3 regions of the Winogradskyella pacifica genome follow, and region 3 is predicted to be linked to each of the others. Evidence: riboswitches for the same ligand, from Rfam matches in the RefSeq annotation. Region 3 holds a riboswitch; each other region holds the start of a gene.
The links. A riboswitch is a leader RNA that binds a small molecule or an ion and turns the genes downstream of it on or off. The one in region 3 is predicted to bind S-adenosylmethionine.
Positions count from the first base shown of each region.

Region 1: it holds a riboswitch for S-adenosylmethionine, as region 3 does, so the genes downstream of both, DFQ09_RS06745 (Na+/H+ antiporter NhaC family protein) here and DFQ09_RS02045 (O-acetylhomoserine aminocarboxypropyltransferase/cysteine synthase family protein) in region 3, are expected to answer to the same signal.
Region 2: it holds a riboswitch for S-adenosylmethionine, as region 3 does, so the genes downstream of both, DFQ09_RS11925 (trans-sulfuration enzyme family protein) here and DFQ09_RS02045 (O-acetylhomoserine aminocarboxypropyltransferase/cysteine synthase family protein) in region 3, are expected to answer to the same signal.

Region 1 covers NZ_QREI01000002.1:569,732-576,535, reverse strand. The annotation lists gene DFQ09_RS06775 (type 1 glutamine amidotransferase domain-containing protein) at 1-115, opposite strand, end outside; gene DFQ09_RS06770 (iron-containing alcohol dehydrogenase) at 213-1,373, opposite strand; gene DFQ09_RS06765 (NADP-dependent oxidoreductase) at 1,395-2,393, opposite strand; gene DFQ09_RS06760 (NAD(P)H-dependent oxidoreductase) at 2,407-3,039, opposite strand; gene DFQ09_RS06755 (NAD(P)H-binding protein) at 3,056-3,721, opposite strand; gene DFQ09_RS06750 (TetR/AcrR family transcriptional regulator) at 3,723-4,307, opposite strand; gene DFQ09_RS06745 (Na+/H+ antiporter NhaC family protein) at 4,434-5,756, opposite strand; SAM-I-IV-variant riboswitch at 5,811-5,908, opposite strand; gene DFQ09_RS06740 (NUDIX hydrolase) at 5,993-6,730, opposite strand.
Region 2 covers NZ_QREI01000005.1:166,955-173,758, reverse strand. The annotation lists gene DFQ09_RS11930 (homocysteine S-methyltransferase family protein) at 1-374, opposite strand, end outside; gene DFQ09_RS11925 (trans-sulfuration enzyme family protein) at 374-1,540, opposite strand; SAM riboswitch class I at 1,641-1,764, opposite strand; gene DFQ09_RS11920 (HupE/UreJ family protein) at 1,901-2,491, shown strand; gene DFQ09_RS11915 (deoxycytidylate deaminase) at 2,596-3,048, shown strand; gene DFQ09_RS11910 (S41 family peptidase) at 3,050-4,657, shown strand; gene DFQ09_RS11905 (NAD(P)/FAD-dependent oxidoreductase) at 4,647-5,258, opposite strand; gene DFQ09_RS11900 (hypothetical protein) at 5,258-5,458, opposite strand; gene DFQ09_RS11895 (MarC family protein) at 5,469-6,050, opposite strand; gene DFQ09_RS11890 (DUF3109 family protein) at 6,222-6,791, shown strand.
Region 3 covers NZ_QREI01000001.1:467,469-474,272, reverse strand. The annotation lists gene DFQ09_RS02055 (alpha/beta fold hydrolase) at 1-229, opposite strand, end outside; gene DFQ09_RS02050 (OsmC family protein) at 239-691, opposite strand; gene DFQ09_RS02045 (O-acetylhomoserine aminocarboxypropyltransferase/cysteine synthase family protein) at 773-2,071, opposite strand; SAM riboswitch class I at 2,216-2,339, opposite strand; gene DFQ09_RS02040 (hypothetical protein) at 2,442-3,989, opposite strand; gene DFQ09_RS02035 (2-isopropylmalate synthase) at 4,138-5,313, shown strand; gene leuC (3-isopropylmalate dehydratase large subunit) at 5,319-6,701, shown strand; gene leuD (3-isopropylmalate dehydratase small subunit) at 6,783-6,804, shown strand, end outside.

The sequences.
Region 1 (6,804 bases), on a different contig from region 3:
TTTCTGTTTTTATTTCTTTTTGTCCTTCTGAAACGGTTTCAGAAGCTGTATTCTCTTTACAACTTGTGGCTGTAATTAAAGTTAGAATAACTACTATAGTTTGTAGTGTTTTCATTTTTATAAAATCTAATGTCTGTTTGAGTGTTGAAAAAATTGATCTTGATACATTTCGACGTCAACGTCCGGACACTCAAACTGACATTTAGTTAAAATTAATACGCCATTTTCACAATTTTCTCTACCTTATCTGGTGAAAGCGATTGGTGTTCACCTAATCCCAACCATCCACGATCAGTAAAACGTTTTGCTATTTTTTCAGCCGTCCCTTCATAATCTTTAGTGTAATCGGATAACTTAGTATCGATACCTAATTGATGAAAGAAAGCTGTTGTTTTTTCAATACCAGCATAAGCCTTATCGTCTGTGCTACCTTCGGTAACATTCCAAACACGCTCTGCGTATTGTGCTAGTTTTTCTTTCTTCGCTTCAAAATTAAACTTGTAATGGCTTGGTGCAATTACCGCTAAAGTACGTGCATGGTCAATGCCAAACAACGCCGTTAACTCGTGTCCCATCGCATGAACAGCCCAGTCTGAAGGCACTCCTTTTTGGATTAAGCCGTTTAAAGCCATAGTACAACTCCACATAAAGTTAGAAGCGGCTTTGTAATCGGTTGGATCTTTCATCACTATTGGTGCCACTTCAATTAAAGTTTGCAAAATACTTTCCGCGAAACGATCTTGTAAAAAGGCACCAACAGGATACGTCATGTATTGTTCTAAAACATGTGTAAACGCATCTGTTAAACCATTTGCCAATTGACGTTCTGGGATAGAGGTGATCACTTGAGGATCTAATATAGAGAACTCAGGAAATAAACCAGGTCCACCCATCGCTAACTTCTCTTGTGTTTCAGCTCTTGTAACTACAGCACCAGAATTCATTTCAGATCCCGTAGCAGGAAGCGTTAAAACAGTTCCAAAAGGCATTCCTTTTTCAGTTCTAATATTTTGGGTTAAAATATCCCAAGGAGTCTCACCATCATAAACCGCAGCTGCTGATAAAAACTTAGTCCCATCAATTACTGATCCACCACCAACGGCTAATAAGTATGTAATGTTTTCGTCTTTTATCACTTTTAATGCTTCCATTAACTTAGCGTATTCCGGATTTGCAGGAATACCTCCAAACTCAACAACATCTACTTTAGATAAGGCTGTTTTAACCTGATCGTAAATACCGTTTTTCTTGATACTTCCTCCACCATAAAGCAATAATACTTTGGCGTCTTTAGGTATTTCGTTTTCTAGTTTTTCTATCGTATCCTTTCCAAAAATTATTTTGGTAGGGTTTTTAAATTCGAAATTATTCATTTTCTTTTCTTTTTATATTTTTTATAATTCAACTACCATTTTCCCTTTGTTTTTACCTTCAAATAAATCGATAAAAGCACTTGGAATGTTATCAAAACCTTTAACTATGGTTTCTGAATAGGTTAGTTTGTCTTCTGCCAACCATGTTGATAATTGCTTCATAGCTTCTGGGAATTTGTCCGTATAGTTAGACACAATAAACCCTTGCATTAACGCACTGTTTTTTACTAAGAACGGTTGAACGCTCAAGCTTTTTGGTGCTTCCGTGTTATTATAAACCGAAATGGCTCCACAAACAATGATTCGTGCGAGTCTATTAATATTCACTAAAACCGCATCTGAAATTGGTCCACCTACATTATCAAAATAAATATCTACACCATTTGGTGCTGCTTCTGCAATGGCAGCTTTCATGTCTTTTGTGGTCTTATAATTGATACCAGCATCAAATCCGAATTTGCTTTTTAGCATTTCTATTTTTTCATCTGTACCAGCGATACCAATTACTCTCAGGCCTAGGATTTTTCCAATTTGTCCTACAACAGATCCAACGGCACCAGCTGCACCAGAAACGACTAATGTTTCGCCTGCTTTCGGTTTTCCAATTTCGGTTAATCCTGTGTAAGCTGTTAAACCTGTCATACCTAGAATACCCAAATAAGCAGATAATGGTGCTTTAGACGAATCAACTTTAGTTAATCCTTCCGCTTTAGAGACCTGTTTTGTTTGCCAGTTGAGCATGCCAGAAACAAAATCGCCAGCCTTAAATTTGTCGTTTTTAGATTCTAGTACTTCAGCAATTACGCCAGACTGAATTGGTTTATCAAGTTGAAATGGTGGCACATATGATTTGGCATCACTCATTCGTCCTCGTAAATAAGGATCTACAGAAACATATTTGGTTTCTAATAGTAATTCTCCTTGGTTTACTGTGTTTTCAGATTCCTCTGTTTTAAATTCGAAATCTGACATTGAAGGTTTTCCTTCAGGTCTATTTTTTAATAAAATTGTCTTTGTCATGATTCTTTGTTTTTTAGTCTATTACAGTTACTAAATCTTCCATAGGTTTTCTCACCTTAACAAGATCTACTAACCAATCTTCATTTTCTTTTCTGTAGCCAATAGGTAATAATACGGCGCTACGTAATCCTTTTTCTCTAAGTCCTAAAATTTCATCAACTGCGTCAGGATCAAAACCTTCGAGTGGCGTAGCATCAACACCTTCAAAAGCTGCAGCAGTTATCGCTTGTGAAAATGCGATATAAGCTTGCTTAGCAGCATGGTTAAAGTTTTCTTCCGCATCTTTTTGTGGATATGAGCTTAGTAGCATTTGGCGATAGTTTTCCCAACCTTCGTTTTTAAAACCACGAATCTCATTAGTTAAATCGAACATATAATTGATTCTATCTGCCGTGTACGTGTCCCAAGCTGCAAAAACGAGTAGGTGAGAGCAGTCTGTAATTACCGACTGGTTCCATGCTACAGGTTTAATCTTTTCTTTTATCTCTTGATTTTTAATCACTATAATCTCAAAAGGTTGTAAACCACTTGATGTTGGCGCCAAACGTGCTGCTTCTAAAATGCGTTGTATTTTTTCTTCTGGTACCACGTTTCCATTCATTGCTTTAGCGGCATATCTCCAATTTAATTTATCTAATAATTCCATATTTATAATTTCTTTTTTAAGCGTTGTTTCCTAATTTATTAATGTCATCTGACGTTATAATCACATCAGCATAATGGTTTGTATTTGCTAAGTATATCATAGCTTGCGCTATGGTTTCTGCATTTACTATTTTGTATTTCTTTAATTTACCGATGAATAGCGGTTGAATCACTTTAAAAATCACCAATCCTATTTTTTCTAATGGTCTAGATTCTTGTCTATCACCACCAATTAAAGATGGTCTTAGAATAAATGTTTTTTTAAGCTGCTGCTTTAAGACGTTGTGTTCCATTTCTCCTTTCGTCTTATTGTAAAACACAGTACTATTTTTATTCGCTCCCATTGCTGAGATAACCAAAAATGTAGGGATGTTATTTTCTTTTGAAAGCTTTGCAGCCGCAACCGGAATTCCGAAATCTATTTTCTTATATAGTGTTTTGTCTGGTGTCTTTTTCGCCGTGGTACCAATACAGCAATACACCTCGTCTGCTGTAAAATCATCTTTAAATTGGTTAAGCTCTAATAGATCGCCAATAAATTGTTTGACTTTATTTGGTAAACCTTCAATTTTTGAGCGTGAAAACAATTTAATGGTATCGTAACGGTCGTCTTCAATTAATTTTTGAAGTACTAAACCACCAGTTAAACCAGATGCACCTAATATGATTGCTGTTTTTTTCATACTATAGACACGTTTTTATACTGCTCCAAGCCGATTGATAAGCCTCTTCTAAATGTGCTTTATCTAAGGTAAATGATCCTCGTTTTTGAGTCATCATTAAAAATGATAAAGGGTTGATAGCGTAAGCATATAATATATAATCTGAAAGCGGTTTTATAACCCCTTCTTTTTTACCACGTTCCCAAAGATCGAGTAGTGGTTGTAAGTGCTTAATGCCTTCTTGTCTACTTTCCTCATCTATCATTGGAGTATTATCACACTGTGCTAAAAACATGGCATGCTCACATTCGTTGAGTTTAAAGTCTGCGATGCGTTTCCATATCATTTCAAAGCCTTCTTCAATTGGCATGTTAGGATCAAAATCGGCAAATGCATAATTGGTGTATTCCGCCTTAACATCTATATACGTTTGATTAACTAAGTCTTGTTTATTTTCAAAATATAAATAAATGGTTGCTGGTGACACATTAGCCATTTTAGCAATCTTACTCATAGGAGTCGCATGAAACCCGTTGTTGTTAACCAACTCTATGGTTGCCTTAACGAGTGCATTACGTTTATCTATACTTTTTTGAAGTTTTGCCATTGTGTTTAAATTCTGATACAAATATACGGCAAAAATGAACGTTCATTCTTTTTTTAACAAAGGTTTATGTTTAACCACTAAACAAGCACCAAAATATTCTAATAAGATGAGTGAGATCTGTTTAACCTAATCCGTTTTAGAGTTTACGTTAATTTTAGAATTGCTTCTGAATCCAATAAATAGAGTAGTAGACAATAATAGTAACACTAAATACCATGTATTAGATACCAAATCCACATACGTAATATTACCCTTCGCGAAACTCAATATCATTAACACTTGCGCGCCATATGGTAAAAGTCCTTGTGTAATACAGGCAAACACATCTAAGATTGACGCCGTTTGTTTATTATCCAGGCCATATTCATCATTAATAGATTTAGCTATAGATCCTGAAATTATAATAGAAACCGTATTATTAGCGATAGCTGTGTTGATGGTAGAAACTAAAGCTGCAATGCCAAATTGCGCTGTTTTCTGATTTCTAATCAATGTTTTAATTTTGACTAAAATAAATTCGATGCCTCCATTGAAAGCTACCAAAGCAGCTAAACCACCTGTTAATAAAGATAGCAGGAAAATTTCTGTCATGTTGGTAAAACCTGTATAGCTGATTCTTGTAAATTCAATAATTGAAAAATCCCCATAAAACACTCCTAGAATTCCCGCTGAAATCACACCCAACATCAAGGTTGTAAAAACGTTAATACCTATTATAGATAAAACAATCACAATAACATAAGGAGCAATCTTTAATATGGAATACGAATAGGCGACGGTTTCTGTACCATCCGTTTGCAGACTTAAGCCTTGATAAATAAGAATTCCAATAGTTACAAGCGCTGCAGGTAAGGCAATCTTAATGTTGGCTTTAAATTTATCGCTCATTTTACAGTCTAAAGATTGGGTAGCTGCAATGGTAGTATCCGATATTACCGATAAATTATCACCAAACATAGAACCACCTAATAAGGCTCCGCATAAAATCCCCAAAGAGAAATCACCAGTGTCCGCAAATCCAATCACTATAGGTGCCAAAGCTACAATAGCACCAACTGAGGTTCCCGTTGAAACGGATAAAAAAGCAGCGATGATAAAGACACCAAAATAAATGTATTGGCTATTAATGAGGTCTAATCCTAAATGAACAATCGTATCTACACTTCCCGTGGCTTTTGTGACGGCCGCAAATGCACCAGCCAGTAAATAAATTAAGCACATGGTGAGTATTTTCGGATCTCCACAGCCTTCTAAAAGTGTGCTAATTTTAGAATTGATGGACTGCTTAAACATGAGAAATGCCACTAGGATTCCTGCAATAACCGCAATAGGAGCAGGTAAGGCATAAAAGTCATTTTGAATAATTCCAACACTTAAAAACGTAATGATGAATACAAAAAATGGAAATAAGGCTTTAAAACTTGGGGTAATTGGTTTTATTGACGACATGAATCTGTTTTTTCAGAATCAAAAAAAGTAGACAACAAGTAAATACGTGGGAACTAGTGTAACGTTTTTTCCAAAGTATTTGGCTTATCATATTTAGCACCTTGCTCGTTACTGCAGGTTGCTATCTCTTTTTGAGATTCTTGATAATTAAGTGGGCAAAACTAAAGGGTTTTTAAATACTAAAACTTAAAATTGTGTTATTTTTTTAAACTAAACTTTAAAGTGCGTTTTTCGAATTAAATATTAATCAAGTAATTTTTATGATACATCTTTTTATAAATATCTTTACTAAACATGTATAACTGTGCTGGTTTTTTAGACACACCAACTTGTTTTTCATCTAAAGGAATGATGTACTTTTTATTAATCAGTTTTCGTCTGAAGTTACGGTTGTCAATCTCTATTCCTAAAATGGATTCGTAAAGATCTTGCACGTCGTTGATTGTGAATTTATCTGGAAGTAATTCGAATATAATAGGTTCAGCTAAGCATTTTGTTTTTAAATCTTCATGCGCTTCTTCAATAATCTGTTGATGATCGAATCCTAATTCTGGTAATTCTCTAAGCGGAAACCACTTGGCCTCATACTTATTATTATCAACATCAACATCTTCTGTTTTTAACAAGAAGTAATACGCTATGGTAATCGTTCTAAGGTTAAATTCTTGATTTTGAACCCAGATAAGATCTTTTTCATTTGATAAACGATCTGGATTTCCAAAGGCCTTAAACTGTTTTTTATACTGATTGGTCAAACCTGTTAGCTCCTTCAATACACGAGTTGCTGATTCATCTAAGGTTTCATCGTCATACACATGATATCCTGTAAGTACATAATCATCAACCAAGACATCCTTAGTCCTTTCAGATTCTAAATACCGTTTTATAAGTAGCACATTTAATGATTTGGTATTGGTATCGTATCCAAAAACCACGCAATCTACAGATAAATTAAGAATTTTATTAGGCGCCATAATATCAAATTATGTGATAAATGTAAATAATTATACCGAATAAACGTCATAATTACATTAATTATTAATTTATT
Region 2 (6,804 bases), on a different contig from region 3:
ACAAAACGTGGTTTTTCAGGGTTTTCTTTTGTGAATTTATCAGCGACTTGTTTGGCGATTTTTGCAGATTCAAAATTCAATTCGTACACTAGATCTTCCATGTCGTAATCTGCCATGGCAATTGTAGTTCCCGAAAAGGTGTTGGTTTCTACAATATCTGCTCCAGCTTCAAAATATTTTGCATGTATTTCTGCAATGGCAACCGGTTGTGTTAGTGATAGTAAATCATTATTGCCTTGTAATGGAGACGGGTAATCTTTAAAACGTTCTCCCCTAAAATCTTCTTCGTTGAATTTGTATTGCTGAAGCATCGTTCCCATGGCTCCATCGAGAACTAAGATGCGTTTTTCTAATTCTTTTCTAATATCTGCCATTAGTTTAAGGCTTGTTTTAAATCGTTAATAATGTCTTCAGGATGTTCTAAACCAACAGAAACTCTGATGAGTCCACCTGTTATTCCAGTTTGTAATCGAATATCTTCTGGTATTTTAGCGTGTGTTGTAGATGCAGGATGCGTTACAATGCTTCGTGTATCTCCTAAATTTGCAGATAGCGATAATAGTTGAATCGCATTAAGAAACTTACGGCCCGCTTCAATGCCACCTTTGATTTCAAAAGCTACAATGGTGCCACCTTGTGACATTTGTTTTTTTGCTAATTCGTATTGTGGATGCGATTTTAAAAAAGGATACTTTACAAAGTTCACGTTGCCATGCGATTCTAAAAAAGTAGCAACTTTTAAGGCATTGTCGCAATGTCTGTCAACCCTAACAGGTAATGTCTCTAAGCTTTTTGATAAAATCCAGGCATTAAAAGGTGATAAAGCTGGGCCCGTATTTCGAGAAAATAAATAGATTTTTTGAATTAATTCTGAACTTCCAACCGTTACACCACCTAAGACTCTGCCTTGTCCATCAATTAATTTTGTTGCAGAATGAATAACTAAATCCGCACCAAATTTAATAGGTTGTTGCAAGTAAGGTGTGGCAAAGCAATTATCGATTATGAAGATTAAACCATGTTTTTTCGCAATATCTCCTAAGCGCTGTAAGTCTAAAATATCGACAGCTGGGTTGGTTGGACTCTCAGCGTAAATTACTTTTGTATTGGGTTGAATTAGACTTTCAATGGTATCCAATTCATCGATTTTAAAATAGCTATTTGAAATATTCCACTTTGGTAAAATGTTATTAAATAGGGTTTGAGTTGATCCAAAAATACTACGACAAGACACAATATGATCGTCTGCATTTAATAAGGCGGCAAAGGTTGAAAACACAGCAGACATCCCAGATGCAAAAGCATACCCACGTTCCGCACCTTCCATTAAACAGATTTTCTCTACAAATTCTGAGGTATTAGGATTAGAATAACGACTGTAAATATTACGTTGTTTTTCGTCTGCAAATGAGGCGCGCATATCTTCGGCATCTTCAAAAACATAACTCGATGTAAGGTATAAAGGGCTAGAATGCTCTAAAAACTGCGAACGCTCTATTTGAGTACGTATCGCTTGTGTTTCAGTATGTTTTAAATTCATTTTCTAATAATTTAAGTAAATCAATAAACTTAAATACGCCACAGACGTATGTATAGAAAATGTTATAAAGAATTGTAATTACAGGTGAGTAATTATAGTTTGGTTATCTATCCAATTGCGCGATAAATGAATCGACAATAACGTAGAAGTTAGCACCTTCTTAATAAGTTTAAGGGTTGCTAAGGTTTCAAAGGGTCTAATCCCTCCACCTTTCTTGATAACATTTCAATAAGTTGCTTGAACTTTGTAAGTTACAATATTCCGAAAGAAAATAGGATTATACAAATTTTATTCACTTTATTTTAGCGAAGGCATATTGCATTTTAATTGTAACTTTGATTTTCCCTAAAAAAAAAAATTATGTTAGAAAATTTCTGGTTTAATGTACAATATGGCATGAACCATGTATTAGATATTAACGGTTATGACCATATTCTTTTTTTAATGGTATTGGCTGTGCCTTATGTTTTTAATGATTGGAAACGTGTCCTTGTTTTAGTAACGACATTTACGTTAGGACATACACTATCATTGGTTTTGGCAGCTTATGGTATTGTAAGTATAAATGGTGAATTGGTAGAGTTTTTAATACCAGTCACTATTTTAATTATGGCTATTTATAACGTGTTTACTGCGGGTAAAAAATCGAAAACAGGTAAAATTGGCTTATTGTTTTTTACAACCTTGTTTTTCGGAATCATACACGGCTTAGGTTTTGCAAGAGAGTTTAAAATGTTTTCTGGTCAATCGGAAAATAAACTAGAACTTCTTATAGAATTCGCTCTAGGAATAGAACTTGCCCAAGTTATCATTGTTTTTATTGTCTTGTTTTTAGGATTTTTATGTCAAACAGTCTTTAGGTTTTCGCGTCGCGATTGGGTTATGGTAATTTCTGCGGTTGTAATAGGCTTGGTTATTCCAATGATACTGGAGAGCAATTTTCTAAAATAAGCCAAAAAGTTTGGTAAAACTTTAACGAGAAGGTAATGGCATATAAAATACTATCCGTTTATCTTCGTTACGTACATAGTACGTTTGTATAACACTAATTATTAATGTCAAAGGCAAAACAATTACGCTACGATAAAGCTTATTTAAGAATTGCGAAAGAATGGGGGAAATTGTCTCATTGTAAACGTAAACAAGTAGGTGCACTTATTGTTAAAGATAGAATGATCATTTCTGATGGTTATAATGGTACACCAACAGGCTTTGAGAATTATTGCGAAGATGATGAAGGTTATACCAAGTGGTACGTTTTACATGCTGAGGCAAACGCCATTTTAAAGGTTGCCTCATCAACACAGTCATGTAGAGGTGCAACGTTATACATTACGCTTTCACCTTGTAAAGAATGCAGTAAGTTAATCCATCAAGCAGGTATTGTCCGAGTCGTTTACCAACAAGATTATAAGGACTGCTCAGGAATTGATTTTCTAAAAAAAGCAGGAATTGAATTAGAACTTATAGAAGATTTAAATGCAGATTCCCCTTCAGACGGGAAATAGTATGGCAACAAAAAATAAATACATACCACTTATTATTGGTGTTGCAATAGCAGCAGGCGTTATTATAGGTGGGAAATTGAATTTTTCTGACACCTCAGATAATCTCTTCACCACAAATAGCAAAAAGGATAAACTCAATCGGTTAATAGATTATATCGATTACGAGTATGTAGAAGAGGTTAATACAGATAGCATAGTAGATGTTACTGTCAATGGTATTTTACACAATTTAGATCCGCATTCAACGTACATTCCTAAAGAAGATTTAGAACGAATTACCGAAAACATGAAAGGTGATTTTGTTGGTATTGGTATTAATTTTTATGCTTATAATGATAGCATTGCGGTAATTAGACCTACGGAATATGGTCCGAGTGAGCGTGCTGGTATTATGAGTGGTGACCGCATTCTTTTTGCGGATGGAGACACACTTTATGGCTCTAATATCTCGACTGAATTTATAGGTCAGAAACTAAAAGGAGATGAGAATACGAATGTGAAACTTACGGTTTATAGAAAGGGTGAAGATGAATTATTAGAGTTTGATATTAAGCGAAAAGCCATACCTATAAAAAGTATTGATGCAGCCTATATGCTTACCGATGATTTGGGATATATAAAAATGAACCGCTTTGCCGAGTCTACCTTCAAAGAATTTAAATTGGCGTTAATTGAATTAAAAGAACTTGGTGCTACTAAATTAGCCTTGGATCTTCGCGATAACCCAGGTGGTTTTTTAGGTATTGCGGAGCAAATTGCAGATGAATTTTTAGAGGACGATAAGCTTATATTATTCACAAAAGATAAGCGAGGAAAGGAAGAACGTATATACGCCACCAAACGCGGAGACTTCGAAGAAGGAGAACTCTATATTCTTATCAATGAAAATTCGGCATCAGCGAGTGAAGTTATTGCAGGTGCGCTTCAAGATAATGATAAGGGTATTATAGTGGGTAGACGTTCTTACGGAAAGGGTTTAGTACAACGCGAAATGGCTTTAGGCGATGGCAGTGCTGTACGATTAACAGTGTCTAGATATTACACGCCAACGGGTCGCTCTATACAAAAGCCATATACTAATGGCGAAAGTGAAAGTTATCATAATGATTATTACAAGCGCTTAAGAACCGGGGAATTAGCAGATGAAGAAAGTATCGTTGTTGATGACTCTTTAAAATTTACCACGCCAAAAGGGAAAGTGGTTTATGGAGGGGGAGGTATCATTCCAGATGTGTTTGTGCCTGTAGATCGTTTGTTTGACAATGAAACCATCAATTACTTAAGACGTCGGGGACATTTTGGTTATTTTGTTTTTGAAGAATTAGATAAAGATCGCACCATCTATCGAGATATATCTAAGTACGATTTTATTAATAATTTTGAAGTGAGTGATGATATTGTAGTCAGTTTTCAAGATTACATTAATAAAAGAGAGCGTACTAATATCACTTTCACTGTTTATAATGCGGAAATAAAACGCTTAATAAAAGCAACATTAGCACAACAGTTATATGATGATAATGCGTTTGAAGAAATCTTAAATAAAGAAGATATTATGGTCCAAGAAGTGATTCTTTTAAGTACAGAGCATCCTGATTTTAAGCAATAACTTTATCGTGAATTTTGGTTTGCTTCCCATCATTCCAAAGTGTTAAAATATCGGTTGCCACGTGGGCGCCACTTCCACTAGCCATAGCAAATTGACTACGCCAACCGGCTAAAGTCCCAGCAACATATAGATTGTCTTCAATAAGATGGTCTGTGTTTTTTAACCAAATTCTATCTTTCTCAATAGCGGCTCTTGGATGTGGTTCTATATAGTTTTCGAGACCTTCTATGGTCATTAAGTTAGTATAGCCAACGGCAATGACAACGATCTTAGAATAATAGTTATTTTTATTTGTAGTCACTATAAAACCATCCTTATTTTTCTGTATCTCACTTACTTTTTCATTTTCAATTTGAGAAACATGCGGATAAATGGTAGCTAATTGTGATTTACCTTCCGTTAAAATATCTGAACCTAAAGTACCCGGTTGTAACCCTAAAACATTATTAAATAAAGCGGTTTGAAGGTGCGATGTTTTTTGGTGCATTATAATGCCAATCTGTTTGCCTTCTGCGAAAGGTTTGTTTTTTGCAGACCCCAAGACTAAAGCACAAGATAACCCTGCTGCTCCACCACCGATAATTAATGCATCAAAATCCATTAGCGACGTTTACTTAGTTTTTCAATCTTCTTAGAAATTCTTAAAATTTGTACTAATATAAGTGCACAAAGTGCAGCTACAATTGTAATTAAGGCTGTTTGACTTTCTCCTTGTAAGAGTGCATCAAAATTTAACTTTGTGGTATTAAAAATAATAAGTGCTAATGCTATAACTGATAGAATAAGTGTAAGTACTTTCATGTTTAAAAATTTAAGCCAGTAAAGCTTTAATGTTATGCGCAAATAATTTTACTGCGATGGCTAACAAAATTACACCAAATATTTTTCTTATAATGTTAATTCCGTTTGCACCTATAATACGTTCAATTTTTGAAGACGTTTTTAGTACAATATAAATGACAACAACATTACTAATTACAGCAACGATAATATTTTCAATAGCAAATTCTGCACGTAACGATAATAACGTAGTTAAAGTCCCTGGGCCTGCCATTAACGGGAATGCTAATGGAAAAACAGAAGCAGTAACCGAACTGTGTTCGTCGTCTTTATAAAGTGTAATACCTAAAACCATTTCTAGTGCAATAAAGAATATAACAAAGGCACCAGCAACAGCAAATGAGTTGACATCAATACCAATAAGACTTAATAAACTTTTTCCTACAAAAAGGAAAATAATCATTATTACACCTGCAATAATAGAGGCTTTTCCACTTTGAATATGCCCCACTTTTTTACGAAGATCTATGATAATTGGAATGTTTCCAATGATATCAATAACCGCAAAAAGAATCATGAAAGCTGTAAATATTTCTTTAAAATTAAGTTGCATTTTTCGAGTATTTTAAATCATTTATAACGTCTAAAACAGGGCTATAAGTTATTGGTTTTTAATTGCTTAATAGCTATATTTTAGTATGGTTTTTGAAATTTTTTGCAAAGGTGCGATATTATTAAAGATTTTCAATGGAAAATTGCGGTTAAGTTTAAGTATTTTTGCGGCATGTTTCAACTCGGAAAAACCATAGTTTCAGAAGATATTATAGAAAAGGATTTTGTTTGCAATCTTTCGGCTTGTAAAGGTGCATGTTGTATCGATGGTGATGCAGGTGCTCCTTTAGAAAAAGATGAGGTTAAAATCTTAGAAGATATCTATCCCAAAGTAAAACCATTTCTTCGTAAAGAAGGTATCGATGCTATTGAGGCCCAAGGGACTTCAATAACGACTGATTTTGGAGATTTTGAAACGCCATTAATTAATGGTGCAGATTGTGCTTACGTCATTTTTGACGAGAAGAAAACGGCACTTTGTGCTATAGAAGAGGCTTACAATCAAGGAGAAATTAAATGGAAGAAACCAGTGTCTTGCCATTTATATCCCATACGAATAAGAGAGTATACGGAGTTCTCTGGTGTAAATTATGATAAGTGGGAAATTTGTGATGATGCCTGTTCTTTAGGTAAAGAATTACAAGTGCCTGTTTACAAATTTGTAAAGGAAGCGCTTATTAGAAAGTTTGGAGAGGATTGGTATGCTGAATTAGAAAAAGTAGCCGAAACTTATAAGCGATAAGCTTTATAAATTT
Region 3 (6,804 bases):
CTAAAATCGTATAATCATTAGTGTCAATACATTTGTCGTCGCCAATAATATCATTCCACCAACCGTCTTCTCCAACTACATTTGAGTTTCCGGTAAGGGCGTGGTTGACTAAAATTATGGGTGCAGTATGTAATGCTTTACCAAAAGTTTGGTAAGACAATTTAGGGGTTATTGTCTTACCGCTTTCAGTAACATAATTAGTTAGGGTTGTGTAGTGTAAATGTGCCATGGCAAATTTTTATATAGCTGTATATTCTTTTTCTACGGAAATTTTTAAAGGTGTTTTATTCTGTAAATTATCTTTTACAGGACAACGTTCTTCAACAATCTGAAGCCATTGTGTTAAGACTTCGATACTAGCGTCAGTCTCTGGAATAAGATTGAGATTAATGGTTTTAAAGCCTGCGCGTTCTTTGGTAGATGTCCCTAGAAACCGATCAGGATTTAATTCGCCCGTCACTTCAATCTTTAAATTTTTAATTGTGAAACCTAATTCCTTTGCGACAAGATGTCCAACAACATTGGCACAACCAGCAAAGCCTGCTAAAATGTATTCTACGGGATTGGCATCTTCATCGGTGCCTCCTAAAGCTTCTGGTTCATCTACAACTAAAGTAAATTGTCTTGTTTTTCCTATAAATTGGGTTGCAGAAGCACTGTCTCCTACAACGGAGAATTTTAAATCACTCATGTTTTTGTCTTTTTAGTATTGAATATTATAAAACAGATGCCTTTATAATAAAAAACATCCGTTCTACGTCACAACTTAAATTTAATTTTGAAGGGCTTTTTTCTGTTTAACAACAGCAAAAGCCTCTTTTAAATCGTCTTTTAAATCTTCTATATTTTCAATACCTACAGACAAACGAATTAAATCTTTAGTAACACCTGTGGTTTCTTGCGCGTCATCACTTAATTGTTGATGCGTTGTACTTGCAGGATGAATGATAAGCGATTTTGTGTCTCCAATATTGGCTAACAATGAGAATAATTTGGTCGTATCAGCAATGGTTTTTGCAGCTTCGTAACCACCATCCACTCCAAAAGTGACGACGCCACTTTGGCCTTTTGGTAAATACTTTTTAGCTAACGCATTATACTTGCTAGATTTTAATCCTGGGTAATTCACCCATTTAACTTCAGGTTGAGATTCTAACCATGTGGCTAATTCAAGGGCATTTTTACTATGTTTTAGAATACGTAATTCTAAAGTTTCTAAACCTTGAATAATTTGAAACGCGTTAAACGGACTCAGCGCTCCACCATAATCTCGTAAACCTTCAATTCTAATTTTTGCTATAAATGCTGCTGCTCCTATGGCTTCGCTATAGACTAAACCATGGTAACCTGCAGAAGGTTCTGTGAACTCTGGAAATTTTCCGTTAGTCCAGTCAAAAGTACCAGCATCGATAATGATGCCTCCTAATGAAGTTCCATTTCCGGTGATATATTTAGTTAACGAATGAATAACGATGTTTGCACCGTATTCTATCGGATTTAATAAATAAGGTGTGGCTACTGTATTATCTACAATTAAGGGCACTTTGTGCGCTTTAGCTCCTTTTGAAATCGCTTCAAGATCTAAAACATCTAATTTCGGATTCCCTAAAGATTCTACAAAAAAGGCTCTGGTGTTTTCTTGTGCTGCTTTTTCAAATTCTTCCGGGTTAGACCCATCAACAAATGTCGTCGTAATGCCGTGTCTTGGTAAGGTAACGCTCAATAAATTGTAGGTGCCTCCATACAAACTGCTCGATGCAACAATATGGTCTCCTGCTCTTAAAAGTGTTAGTAAGGTTGTTGCAATTGCTGAGGTTCCAGAAGCTGTTGCAACCGCTGCAATTCCACCTTCTAGTGCTGCTAATCGCTGCTCTAAAATATCGTTTGTTGGATTGTTTAAACGTGTGTAAATGTACCCGGGAACAGAAAGATTAAATCGTCCAGCGGCTTCATCTGAATCTTTAAAAACATACGATGATGTTTGGTAAATAGGAACAGCTCTTGTTCCTGAAGTTAGATTGGTGTCGTGACCTGCGTGCAACGCTTGTGTTGCGAATTTTTGTGTACTCATTTTTCTAAGTTTTTGAGTTAATAAATGATTAAACCAAAAGCCAAATAAGCCTCTTTTGTTCCTTGAGCGTAGTCGAAGGAAGAAGCGTACTTAATAGAAAAATATTAAAAAGAAAATGCTAATTACAGATGAGTAATTAGTCTTGAGTTATCTATCCAATTTTTCGATTAATGAATCAAATAATTAAGTAGAATTTAGCACCTTCTTAGTAAATCTAAGGGTTGCTAAGGCTTCATAGGGTCATTCCCTCCGCCTTTCTTGATAACATTTCAGTAAGTGTTTGAACTTTGTGAGCACAAATATTGCAATACAAAAACTACAAATCCAAATAATTTGTCAATTTTATGAGTTTTTTGTGAAATTCGTAGAATTATGAACTTTTCTTTGCTAAATACTTAGTTTGAATAATTTCGCTCACAGGTTTGTTCTGAATTTTACTCTCTAGCCAAGAAATAATATCGAGATATAAAAACGCACGTCGTTCGTACGGATGATCTTCAAAAGTCTTCAGCGTTTTGTGTAATTCTATGAACGCATTTTTAAGATCGTGTGGATAAATATCCTGAAGTCCTCTAATGAATTTTATCATCTCTTTTTGTACCTCATGCAGGTCATTCATCTTAATTAAAAACTTGTACGTGCTTCGTAAAAGAGTTTCTAAATGATAATCTAAACCAGCTTCATAATGGGCTACAAGATTTAAAACTCTTGAGAAACAGAGTAAATCTTCACGCATCGAAAGTGTTTTGTTAGAGATGATTTTATCTAAATATTTTATACAAGCTTTATTGTTGCCAGCTCCAAATTGTAAACTCGCAAACTTGTAATAAAATATCATTTTGTGATGCGGATCTATTCTATTGCTAAATGGAATTAGTGCTTTTTCAATTTTAGGAATTAAATCTAAACCTTCCTCAAAACTCCCGTCAATAAAGTGTTGATTAATACTGTGGAAATTGGTGTAGAGAAAAACTAAAGTCGCCACATTTTCATCTTGTGGAAAATTAGATTTTTGAACAGTAGCTTCAAATTCTGAAAACTTTTCTAAGAATTTTTGTTTGTTGCCGATGAAAACAAGCGCTTCTAAAAGGTAGTTGTTGCCTTTTAAAAAGAATACAGGGTTCAGGTTAATCATGCTTGGGTTTTGATAAAATAAATCCACCCATTTTGAAGCGTATTTGTAACAATTTAAAAAATCTTGAAGCAAAAAGCTTTGCCATAAATTAGCTTTATAAAGCCATAATTTTTCTCTAAATCCTAATTTTTCAATGTCAACTTTTGGAACATGATTATTAAAATAATCAATAACCATGTTGGCTTCTTTTTCATTTCTTATATAGCCTGTTTTTAGAATAGTACTATAAAGTTGAAGTGATAAATTGGAGAGTTTACTGGCAATAACATTAAGAGAACTCAGTTCCTTGGCTTGTACAGCCAATTCATCTGCTCTGGTGCTAATGCTTCGTGTAATATATTGTGACTCAATTACTTTTTCGAGCTCAACAATCTCGAAAGCTGAATTTTTTTCTTCGTTAATAATCGCCAACTCTTTGGCTTTATCTAAAATTTTTAAGCTTTGCTTATATAGGCCTTTATGATACAAAATGGAAGCAAAATCGAGTTGTTCTCTAATTTGTGAACGCACATTTTGATGGGATGGATTGAGCTTAAGACTAATTAAAATTTGTTTGTATAAGTGCGCCTTTACATTGGCAAGTTGTTGTTTTTTTACAATGCCACTTTTTATAATAGAAGCTTCATTGTAAGTTTTAGCTTTGTCCAAAAGATTGAATAAATTCAAGAATTTAGAATCTGAATTTACCCCAAGTCTCCCTACGTAAAGTTTAAATTGCCGTTTTTCGGATTTTGTTAAGGACTTTACAAGTGAGAATAAATTATCTTTTTGGTCTTTAGTTATCAATAGAAAATAGATTTATAAATCTGTAAATCAGTTGTTTAAAGTATATTTTGGCGACTGAACATCGTAAACTAACTATATCAATAATGTTTAAATCTAAATCAAAACATACATTCGTTAGACAATACTATAAAATATATTTTGATATATGTCAAATAACAACATACAAATCTTCGATACAACACTTCGCGATGGAGAGCAAGTTCCGGGTTGTAAACTTAACTCAGAACAAAAAGTGATTATTGCAGAGCAGTTAGATCAGCTTGGAGTTGATGTCATTGAAGCAGGATTTCCGGTCTCTAGTCCAGGTGATTTCAAATCGGTAGAAGCGATTTCAAAAATTGTTAAAAATGCTACGGTTTGTGGTTTAACAAGAGCTGTAGAAAATGATATAAAAGTAGCTGCCGAATCTTTAAAGTATGCTAAGAAGCCTAGAATCCATACGGGAATTGGGACTTCAGATTCGCATATTCTTCATAAATTCAAATCTAATAGAGAGGCGATTATTGAGCGTGCTTTTGAAGCGGTGAAATATGCAAAGTCATTTGTTGAAGATGTTGAGTTTTATGCTGAAGATGCCGGACGAACAGATAATGAATATTTAGCAAGAGTTTGTGAAGCTGCCATTAGAGCTGGTGCAACAGTATTGAATATTCCTGATACAACAGGGTATTGTTTGCCAAGTGAATATGGTGCAAAAATCAAATATTTAAAAGAAAATGTAAAAGGTATTGAAAAGGCTATTTTGTCTTGTCATTGCCATAATGATTTAGGCTTAGCAACCGCTAATTCTATAGAGGGTGTGATTAACGGAGCACGTCAAATTGAATGTACGATCAATGGTATTGGTGAGCGTGCAGGAAACACGGCTTTAGAAGAAGTGGTGATGGTGTTAAAGCAGCATCCTTATCTTAATTTAGATACAAATATTAATACATCAATGCTATTCGGAATGAGCCAGTTGGTTAGCGATAGTATGGGGATTTATACACAACCAAACAAGGCGATTGTTGGAGCAAATGCTTTTGCGCATAGTTCTGGAATTCACCAAGATGGTGTGATAAAGAATAGAGCAACTTACGAAATTATCGACCCTAGAGATGTCGGTGTTACGGAGTCGGCTATTGTGTTAACCGCAAGAAGTGGAAGAGCAGCCTTAGCTTACAGAGCGAAAAATGTAGGTTATGAACTTACGAAGTTGCAGTTAGATGATGTGTATGCTAACTTTTTGAGTTTTGCAGATCGAAAGAAAGAAATCAATGATAACGATATTCATCAAATTATAGAGACGAGTAATGTATATCAACAAATAATTTCAGCATAAGATAGATGGGTAAAACATTATTTGATAAAGTTTGGGATTCGCATGTGGTCAGTACTATAGAGAATGGGCCACAAATATTATATATAGATAAACATTTAATACATGAAGTAACAAGTCCACAGGCTTTTAATGAGTTAGAAGATCGTGGCATTCCTGTTTTTAGACCCAATCAAATTGTGGCTACAGCAGATCATAATACTCCGACTTTGAATCAGGATCAACCCATAAAAGATGAGTTGTCTAGAAAGCAATTGGAGCAATTATCTGAAAATTGTAAAAAAAATAATATAACCCTATACGAATTAGGGCATAAATATAACGGTATTGTGCATGTAATGGCTCCAGAGTTAGGGGTGACACAACCAGGCTTGACCATGGTCTGCGGAGACAGTCACACTTCAACACATGGTGCGTTTGGAGCCATTGCTTTTGGTATCGGAACAAGTCAGGTGGCGCAAGTATTTGCGAGCCAGTGCTTGTTGCTTACAAAACCAAAAAGTTTAAGAGTTACCGTTAATGGTAAGTTGAAAAATGGTGTTTTACCAAAGGATGTGATTTTGTATATCATTTCAAAATTAGGAACCAATTCTGGTACGGGCTATTTCTGTGAGTATGCAGGAAATGTGTTTGAAGACATGAGTATGGAAGGTCGTATGACGGTCTGTAACATGAGTATCGAAATGGGAGCAAGAGGAGGCATGATTGCACCAGATGAAACCACTTTTGAATACGTAAAAGGTAGAGAATTCGCACCAAAAGGTGAAGCGTTTGATAAGAAAGTGGCCTATTGGAAAACCTTACCAACAGACAGCGATGCTAAATTTGATAAAGAATACAGCTTTGATGCAGAAGATATAGCGCCCATGATTACGTATGGAACGAATCCAGGAATGGGAATTAAAATTTCTGAAACGATTCCTGTGGATGAAAATCCATCGTTTAAAAAATCTTTAGCTTATATGAATTTTGAAGCTGGAGAAAGTTTAATAAATAAGCCCATCAATTTTGTCTTTATAGGGAGTTGTACCAATTCTAGAATTGAAGATTTTAGAGTCGCAGCCAATTATATAAAAGGCAAGAAAAAAGCAGCTAATGTTACGGCTTGGTTAGTGCCAGGAAGTAAGCAAGTAGAAACTCAAATAATAGAAGAAGGTCTAAAATCTATTTTTGATGATGCAGGTTTTGAATTGCGTCAACCAGGTTGTTCAGCGTGTTTAGCGATGAACGATGATAAGATTCCTCAGGGAGAATATTGTGTATCAACCTCAAATAGGAATTTCGAAGGTCGCCAAGGACAAGGTTCAAGAACGATTTTAGCAAGCCCTTTAGTTGCTGCAGCAACTGCTGTAGAAGGTAAAATTATAGATATTTCAAAGCAATTGAATTGATATTATCCTGCAAGGTTTCAAAAACCTTGTAGGTATTTAAAATGAATTAAAAAGAAGATACCCACTTTCGTGGGCATTACTATGGAAAAGTTTACAACATTAC